DNA from 2 places in the Mycolicibacterium confluentis genome. Region 2 is predicted to be linked to the other one. Evidence: riboswitches for the same ligand, from Rfam matches in the RefSeq annotation. Region 2 holds a riboswitch; the other holds the start of a gene.
The links. A riboswitch is a leader RNA that binds a small molecule or an ion and turns the genes downstream of it on or off. The one in region 2 is predicted to bind S-adenosylmethionine.
Positions count from the first base shown of each region.

Region 1: it holds a riboswitch for S-adenosylmethionine, as region 2 does, so the genes downstream of both, G6N34_RS07950 (ADP-ribosylglycohydrolase family protein) here and G6N34_RS17905 (bifunctional o-acetylhomoserine/o-acetylserine sulfhydrylase) in region 2, are expected to answer to the same signal.

Region 1 is NZ_AP022612.1:1,717,855-1,722,208, reverse strand. Features, by position in the region: gene G6N34_RS07960 (AAA family ATPase) at 1-1,393, shown strand, start outside; gene G6N34_RS07955 (DUF732 domain-containing protein) at 1,467-1,808, shown strand; SAM riboswitch class IV at 1,852-1,963, shown strand; gene G6N34_RS07950 (ADP-ribosylglycohydrolase family protein) at 1,998-3,458, shown strand; gene G6N34_RS07945 (hypothetical protein) at 3,544-3,816, shown strand; gene G6N34_RS07940 (hypothetical protein) at 3,886-4,248, shown strand; gene G6N34_RS07935 (hypothetical protein) at 4,352-4,354, shown strand, end outside.
Region 2 is NZ_AP022612.1:3,799,852-3,804,205, reverse strand. Features, by position in the region: gene metX (homoserine O-acetyltransferase MetX) at 1-522, opposite strand, end outside; gene G6N34_RS17905 (bifunctional o-acetylhomoserine/o-acetylserine sulfhydrylase) at 534-1,883, opposite strand; SAM riboswitch class IV at 2,038-2,156, opposite strand; gene G6N34_RS17900 (epoxide hydrolase EphH) at 2,205-3,050, opposite strand; gene G6N34_RS17895 (exodeoxyribonuclease III) at 3,146-3,946, shown strand; gene G6N34_RS17890 (alpha/beta hydrolase) at 3,939-4,354, opposite strand, start outside.

The sequences.
Region 1 (4,354 bases), 2.1 Mb from region 2:
ACTGCAGCCGGAACAGTACCGAATGATCACGGCCCCTTTCCATGCAAGCATGATCATCGAAGGCGGACCCGGCACCGGTAAGTCGATCATCGCTTCACACCGTGCGGCCTATTTTGTCGGCGCAGACGCCCCGCGCGGATTCACCGGCGATGTATTGGTGGTCGGCCCCACCGCGAGATATACCGAGTACATCAGCGGAGTCATCGCGGAACTGACCGGGGACTCGCCGCGGGTAGAGGTCATCGCCCTCGACGGGAAGGGGATGCCTTCGCCCCAAGTACCGGATCCCGTTGTCGCCTATCATCCGTTCGCGAGCGTCAAGCACAGTAGGACATCACTTGATGAGTTGATCCACGAGACGTGCACGCGATTGACCAACGGTCGTGACACCAGACTGACAATGGCGCAGGTCTACGAGTACCTGCGTGGCAACGGCACCAGATGGCGAGTCCTCACTGACGAACGGGCCTGGATCAGCTTTCTCGCCGGGCTCCCGCCCTATCAGGCGGCGTTGTCTGACGGCAGCCACGCCACATTGCGTGGAGCTATCGAGAAGCACCTCACCAGCCCAGACGTCAAACCGACCACCCCGCTCCGAACATACGGTCACGTCATCGTCGATGAGGCGCAGGACGTCACGATTGAGCAGTGGCTCTGGCTGCGCCAGATCAACAATGGCGGGAGTTGGACGATCCTCGGCGATCTCCATCAGCGCAGAGCGGATAAGACCCCACAGAGCTGGACCACGGTGTTGCGCGCTACGGGATTGTCCCCCGACACCCCGCGTCGACTGCTGGAGCGTGGATACCGATCCACCACACCGATCCTGGAGTTCGCCAGCAGGCTGCTTCCCAAGGACGCGGACGCTCCGGTGGCTCTGCGCGCAGATGGGCCCGAACCTGTGTTCGTTCGGCCAATCCGCGAGCATGTCGTGGCCACCGTGTTCCGGCAGATTGACCGGCTCATCACAGCACATCCCGGGGGCAGCGTTGCGGTCATCACCACCTTGCCCGGCCCTATCGTCGCCCAGCTGCGTGAGGGAACCCCGCGCCCCAATGTCGTTGTCCTCGTTCCGAACCATGCCCGGGGACTGGAGTTCGACGCAGTCATCGTGGTGGAACCGGACGAGTTCCCCGTGAACGATCACCGACGGCATGGACTTTTGTACACGGCACTGACGCGGCCGAACAAAGAGCTCGTAGTTGTGCACAGCAGGGAACTTCCTCTGCAGCTCGTCGGCGTAGCACGCCGATCGCCTGCGCCACCGCCACGCCGCACGCCTGAGCCCAAAGCTGTCAAGAAGAGTGCGAGAACACAGAAGAAGGTGGGCCGACCGGCGAAGCGGCACGGTGCAACCAAACGTCAGCAGCGCGGAGGGACAGCTGGCACGTAGCTGCCGACCGGGCAGTTCTTGTCGGTGGCGTGTTCTAACCTCTGACACGTAAGCGCGATCCAAGGGGGGAATCATGCGCGGACGTGTTCTGGTGGCTGCTGTTTCGGCGGCGTGCGGGTCGATGGTGTTGGCCGGTCCGGCGGCGGCAGACCAGTACGACTTCATCTCCGACCTAGACAACGCAGGCGTGTGGTACGAGTCGGTGATCGACATGATCGACATCGGCAAGGAGCTGTGTCATAAACTGCGGCATGGTGTTTCGCCGGGGCTGGTGGTCGGCAAATTGGTCAACACCGGCTTCGCACCAGGCGAGGCGGGCATCGTGTTGTTGTCGGCGGTGAACAACGTGTGCCTGGACGTCAAGCCCGAAGTTGTCGGGTGGGTGCGGGATATCGGCTACACCGGTCCGGTGTGAGGAGAACCGGCGCTTGTCCGCCTCGTGGGTTACCCTGACTGAGCTTCACGAGACGCCGTCGACAAGCTCCGACTGGATGGCGCGCCAACCCCACGCTCGTGGGTGGCTCGGATGACGAAGTGACCCGCACCAGCCGGTGCCGGTAAGAGCGCCTCCGTGTGGAGGCCCGGATGGACCGGGAGGTTTCTGATGGATCTGACTGCAACGCAGCGTGACCGAGCTGTGGGCGTGTTGCTTGGCACCGCTGCCGGCGATGCCCTCGGAGCGGGATATGAGTTCGGCCGTCCGCTTGCCGCCGATCATCCGGTGGGCATGATCGGCGGCGGACTCGGCCCGTTTGCTCCCGGTGAGTGGACCGACGACACGTCGATGGCGATCGCCATCGCCGAGATCGCCGCCACCGGCGCTGACCTGCGGGTCGAGAAGTCACTCGATTATGTGGTCGAACGCTGGGAAAGGTGGTCGCGCACCGCGCCCGATGTCGGGGTGCAGACCCGGTCGGTGCTGTCCACGGCGGCCGCACGGGGCATCTGCGCGCAGACCGCCCGCGAGGCGTCAGAGGCGCGACACCTTCAGACCGGTCGCGCCGCTGGCAACGGATCGTTGATGCGGACCGCTCCGGTGGCGTTGGCCTACCTCGACGACGAATCCGGGCTCGTAGACGCCGCCCGCACGGTCAGCGAGTTGACCCATTTCGACCCGGATGCCGGTGACGCCTGCGTGCTGTGGTGCACGGCGATCCGCCACGCCGTTCTGACCGGCGAGATCGATGTCCGGATCGGGTTGGGGCACATCGACTCTGATCGGCGACGGCTGTGGGAGGCCCGCCTGGCCGAGGCTGAGAACTCGCACCCGTCGGCGTTCACCGGCAACAACGGCTGGGTCGTCGCGGCCCTGCAGGGCGCCTGGTCGGCGATCAGCACCACACCGGTGCCCGAGGACGATCCCGGCGCGGGGAATTTCCGCGCGGATCATCTTCGCCTGGCATTGGAGGCCGCGGTGCGTGGTGGCGGGGACACCGACACCGTGGCCGCGATCGCGGGCGCCCTGCTCGGTGCCGTCCACGGAGCGTCGGCGGTCCCGTCGCAGTGGCGACTGATGCTGCACGGCTGGCCCGGACTGCGGACCCGCGGTCTGGCGCAGTTGGCCGACCGCATCGTGAACAACGGTGAGCCGGATCGGTTCGACCACACCTACGCGGTGGGGCGTGGAACGCCGATGCCGGTTCCCCATCCGCACGACGACAAGGTGTGGATCGGCGCTGCGCATTCACTGCACAGCCTCGACGCCACTGTCGACGCGGTGGTGTCGCTGTGCCGAGTCGCCGACGGGCACGTCCCGGCGGAGGCGACCCACCTCGACGTGCGGCTGATCGACCAGGTCGGTGAGAACGCGAATCTTGATTTCGTCCTTCTTGACACGGTGCGGGCCATCGAGCTGCTGCGCGCCGAGGGGCGCACCGTGTTTGTGCATTGTGCTGCGGCACAGAGCCGCACGCCGACGGTAGCAGCGCTGTATGGGGCTCGACGTCAGGGGTTGTCGATCGATCAGGCGCTGCGCGAGGTGTGCGCGGTGTTGCCCCTGGCAGAGCCGAATCCGGACTTCCGGGCGGCGCTGCGGCGGCTGCACGCGGCTGAGGAAGCGCGGTGAGCGAGCCGAAGGCGTCGACGCTGTGGTCGGCGGGCGCGGCAGGACGTGGGGAGCGTATTGGGATGCGTTGTTTCCGCCTGCGCTGGTGACGAATTGGGTTGATTGGAAGCGCGGTTCCACCGGCGTCAACGTCGCCCGGCGACTATGGGATCAACGCGAACATCTGCGCCGTACCTATGAATCGGTGTACGGAGCCGATGCTTCTCGGTGGCCGTCACAGCATCCTGGGGTGGTGCTCGATGCGGTGCCCGTCATGGCGTACGCGGCATGCCTGGGATGTCAGTGGTTCGACCGAAGTGGGCACGCACCTCTGTTGGCGGCGTGGGAGCACGAGAAGTCCGACGGCGAAGTGCGCTGAACTCGTCTCGCCGCCGCCCGATGTCGGTGGCTGCTGAGACCATGTTCGTGGGGATGACGGGAGGGTGGCATGAGTGGTCGGGGAAGTTCTTCCGGCGGTGGTGGTTTCGCGGCGTTTGGCCTGCTGATCATCATCGGGCTGATCATCAAGTACTTCTGGTGGATCGTCGGGGTGCTGGCGATCGTCGCCGCCTGCTGGCTCGGAAGTGTGATCGTTCGAGAGTCGGTCCGGCGCAGCCAGGAGGCTGAGAAACGGCGCCGTCACCAGCAGGCGCGCCTGATCGCCCAAGCCGATAAGCAGCACGCCTGGGTGCTCGACGGCGACTCGCGCGGCATCTACGGCGTCGAGGGCGCCGAGTACATGCGCTACATCGAACGCGACAACTGGGATGGGTTGGCGCGTCACCTGCAGAAGCCGCCGGGCATCCTGTAGGTCCCCGGGCGGCGGGATGAAGTGTGCGGCAGAGCTTATGTGGCTAGCCTGTCGGCATGGGGGAATCAGTTGGCGAGTGGTCTCCTGACCCCGGGGCGCCCTGATG
Region 2 (4,354 bases):
CGGGTGGGAGACCAGCCATTCCAGCGCCCGCGCACCACCCATCGACCCGCCGACGACGGCGGCCACCTCGGTGATGCCCAGCGCGGCCAGCGCCGCGACGTCGGCCGCGACCTGATCGCGCACCGAGATCACCGGGAATCGGGAGCCGTACGGCTTGCCGTCGCGCGCAAGCGAACTCGGTCCGGTCGAGCCTCGGCAGCCGCCCAGGACGTTGGTCGCGACCGCGCACCACTTGGTGGTGTCGATCGGCGCACCGGGTCCGGCGACACCGTCCCACCACCCTGCGGTCGGGTGGCCCGGCCCCGCGGGACCCGTGATGTGGGAGTCGCCGGTCAGCGCATGCAGCACCATGACGACGTTGTCGCGGTTCTCGTTGAGTTCGCCCCATCGCTGCACGGCGATGCTGACGTCGTCGAGAACGACGCCGCTCTCCAGCGTCAGTGAACCGATGTTGACGACGGTGGTCTCACCGTCGGCGGGCAGGGGGGTGTGCACCGGGGGACTGTCCGGGGTGATGGTCATGTCAGCCTCACTCAAAACGCCGCCACGGCCTGCGGGTCCGAGGCCCCGTTGCCTACGGCACGCGCCGCGGCGAGGCCGCGCTCGATGTCTTCGAGGATGTCGTCGATGCCCTCGATGCCGACCGCGAGACGCACCAGGCCGGGGGTCACACCGGTGGCCAACTGCTCCTCGGCCGACAACTGCTGGTGCGTGGTGGATGCGGGGTGGATCACCAGCGACCGCACGTCACCGATGTTGGCGACGTGGCTGTGCAGAGTCAGCGCATCGACGAACGCCTTGCCCGCCGGAACTCCGCCGGCCAGCTCGAACGCCAGCACCGCGCCAGTTCCCTTGGGCGCCAAGGTCTTTGCGCGCTCGTGCCAGGGCGAGCTGGGCAGTCCCGCGTAGTTGACGCTGGTCACCTCGGGCTGGCCTTCCAGGAACTCCGCCACCCGCTGGGCGTTGGCGACATGGCGTTCGATCCGCAGGCTCAACGTCTCGAGCCCCTGGGCCACCAGGAATGCGTTGAACGGCGATGCGGCCGAACCCAAGTCGCGCAGGAGCTGAACGCGGGCCTTGAGTGCGAAGGCCGGCGCACCGAGGTCGGCGAACACCACGCCGTGATAGCTCGGGTCCGGTGTGGTGAAACCGGGGTGGCGGCCCTGGGTCCAGTCGAAGGTGCCGCCGTCGACGATGACCCCGGCGATCGCGGTGCCGTGCCCGCCGAGATACTTGGTGGCGGAGTGCACGACGATGTCGGCGCCGTGCGCGAGCGGCTGGATCAGATACGGCGTCGCGATGGTGTTGTCCACGATCAACGGGATGCCGTGCTCATGGGCGACCGCGGCGACACCGGGGATGTCGAGGATGTCTATCTGCGGGTTCGAGATGGTCTCGCCGAAGAACGCCTTGGTGTTCGGTGCGATCGCGGCGCGCCAGGAGTCCAGGTCATCGGGGTTCTCGACGAAGCTGACCTCGATGCCGAGCTTGGGCAGCGTGTAGTGGAACAGGTTGTACGTGCCGCCGTAGAGGCGCGGGCTGGACACGATGTGGTCGCCTGCCGCCGCGAGGTTGAGGATCGCCAACGTCTCAGCGGCCTGCCCCGACGCCAGGAACAGCGCCGCGACGCCACCCTCGAGTGCGGCGATGCGCTGCTCGACGGTGTCCTGCGTCGGGTTCATGATGCGGGTGTAGATGTTGCCGGGCTCGGCCAGGCTGAACAGCGCCGCGGCGTGGTCGGTGCTGTCGAAGGTGTAGGACGTGGTGGCGTAGATCGGCAGGGCGCGCGCGTTGGTCGCGGCGTCCGGGGTCTGTCCGGCGTGGACCTGCTTGGTCTCAAACGACCAGGTGGCACTGGGATCCGCGGAGGCTTCGGTGCTCATGTGGTGGCTTTCTTTCGTCACGGATGGGGTAGAAGTGTGGACACTGGGCATCGCCCGACGTGCCGATCGGCACGACGGTGACATGGCTCTAACAGTGGTGACACATATCGGGCCGCATCAGGTTTCCCTGTCTACTCTTGGGGCCCGCATACCGGACCCGCGCTTGCCGTGTAGCCGTGGGGGCTACTCAACCTGGTCATCACCCGGGGCACCCCACCGCGGTTGGAGGGTTGCCGGCCAGCAAGCCGGGGCTTGTCGCTGGCGCTCATGACCGATATGCAGACTATCCCAAGGCGCTGACTGTCTGCCAGCTACCCGAGCTCAGGCGAGTCGGTGACGCTGGGCCGCGTCGGGCCCGGTGTGCTCGTCGAGGAAGTCGACCAGCAGTTCGGTGATACGTCCGGGCGCCTCCAGCATGGGGATGTGGCCCAGGTCGTCGAGCCGGATGATCCGCGACGTCTCCGGCAGATTCTCGATGAAGTGCCGGTGCCCACGCGGGGAGGGGAACACCCGGTCTCGACCGCACACGACCAGCTGGGTGGGCACATCGACCTCGGAGAGTTCGAGCAGGCCCGGCAGCAGCAGCGTCTTGACCAGCAGCGCGAAGTACGCGTGGCAGTGTGTGGCGTCCTCGACCAGGTTCACCAGGTCGGCCTGCGGCGGACCACTCGCGGGCCCGCTGACCGGCAGCGTCGCCAGCCTGCGCGCGAACGGCAGATCCAGGATCCGCGGGCCCAGCAGGCGTGCGGCGAGCAGCGCTGGGCCGCCGGCGATGAACTTCACGATGGTCTCGAACTTGACCGGTGTCCAGCGGGTCCAGCCACCGGCAGGCGCAATGGCGGTCAGCGTGCGGGCCCGGCCGCGGCGGTCGAGTTCGAAGGCCACCCAGCCGCCCAGCGAGTCACCGACGAGGTGGGCTGTGCTCCAGCCGAGCTCGTCCATCTGGCGTTCCACCTCGTCGGCCAGCAGTTTGGTGCTGAGCAGCCAGGTGCCGGACTTCGGTCCCCCGTGGTGGCCGGGCATGGTCGGTGCGAATACTTCGTAGCGGCCGGTTTCGGCGACCTGGGGTGCCACTGTCGACCACACCTGCTGCGAGCACAGGAATGGGTGCAGCATCAGCACAGGCTCACCGGTGCCGACGTGGATCGGGTCGCGACGAAAGGCCATGGGCTCGACTGTACCAACTAGGCGGTACCGGCGGTACCGTCGTCTTGGTGTCCCAAGCGGGTGTTTGTCCCCGGTGGGCTATATGGTCGTCCATCGTGATCGTCACGACCATTAACGTCAACGGCATTCGGGCCGCCTGCAAGGAGCGGTCCACCGAGAACCTGGGCATGCTGGCCTGGCTCAAGGAGACTCGGGCGGACGTGATCTGCATGCAGGAGGTCCGCTGCGACGACGATCAGTTGGCCACCACCATGGAGCCCGCGATCGCCGACGGCTGGCACCTGGCCTCGGCCAGCTCGGACCGCAAGGGGCGCAACGGTGTCGCGGTGTTGTCCCGCACGCCGCTGGACGCTGTCCGAATCGGCTGTGGCGCCGAGGAGTTCGAGGCCCACGGGCGCTGGATCGAGGTCGACACCGCCGGCATCACCGTCGCCAGTGTGTACGTCCCCACCGGCGAGGCGCAGACCGAGCGTCAACTGGAGAAGGAACGCTTCCTGGATGCGGTCGCCGCGCGCATGGCCCAACTGCGGGCCGGCGACCGCGAGGCACTGGTCTGCGGCGACTGGAACATCGGCCACACCGAGAACGACATCAAGAACTGGAAGGGCAACGTCAAGAAGGCCGGCTTCCTACCTGAGGAACGGCAGTGGGTCAGCGACCTGCTGGGCACCGGATGGGTCGACGCCGTGCGCAGCGTCCACGGCGACGTGCCCGGCCCGTACTCCTGGTGGTCCTGGCGCGGCAAGGCCTTCGACAACGACGCCGGTTGGCGCATCGACTACCACCTGGTCACCTCGGGCCTGGCGCAGCGGGCCGTGACGGGCGGCACCGAGCGTCCCGGGGCGTACGCGCTGCGGTGGTCCGACCACGCGCCGGTGACCGTCGAGTTCAGCTGACGGGCTGCTCGATCACCGAGGCGACCACGTCGAGGACGCGCGGGTCCCACGTCAGCGCGGTCTCCCACGGCAGGCCCGCGGCGTCGGAGATGAAGATGCTGTGGGTGTCGTCGAAGACGTGCGTGCGCCGATGCGGCAGCACCCGGTCGCTGACGTCGGTGGCCAGCGCGCTGTGCCGGGCGACCAGGCCGTCGTTGGGCCAGACCGTGGGGTTGACCGGGTCGGGGCGCGTGAACCGATCACCCGCGATGAGTGTGACCGGGATGTCGTCGAGCACGCCGGCCTGGAATTCGTTCCAGCCGCTCGCACCCATCAGATAGCGCTGGTTGACCTCGCGGCCGGACCCCGTCATGAGCCGCTCCACCTCGGTCTTCATATCGGCCATGTTCTGCGCGCAGAAGGCGTCGC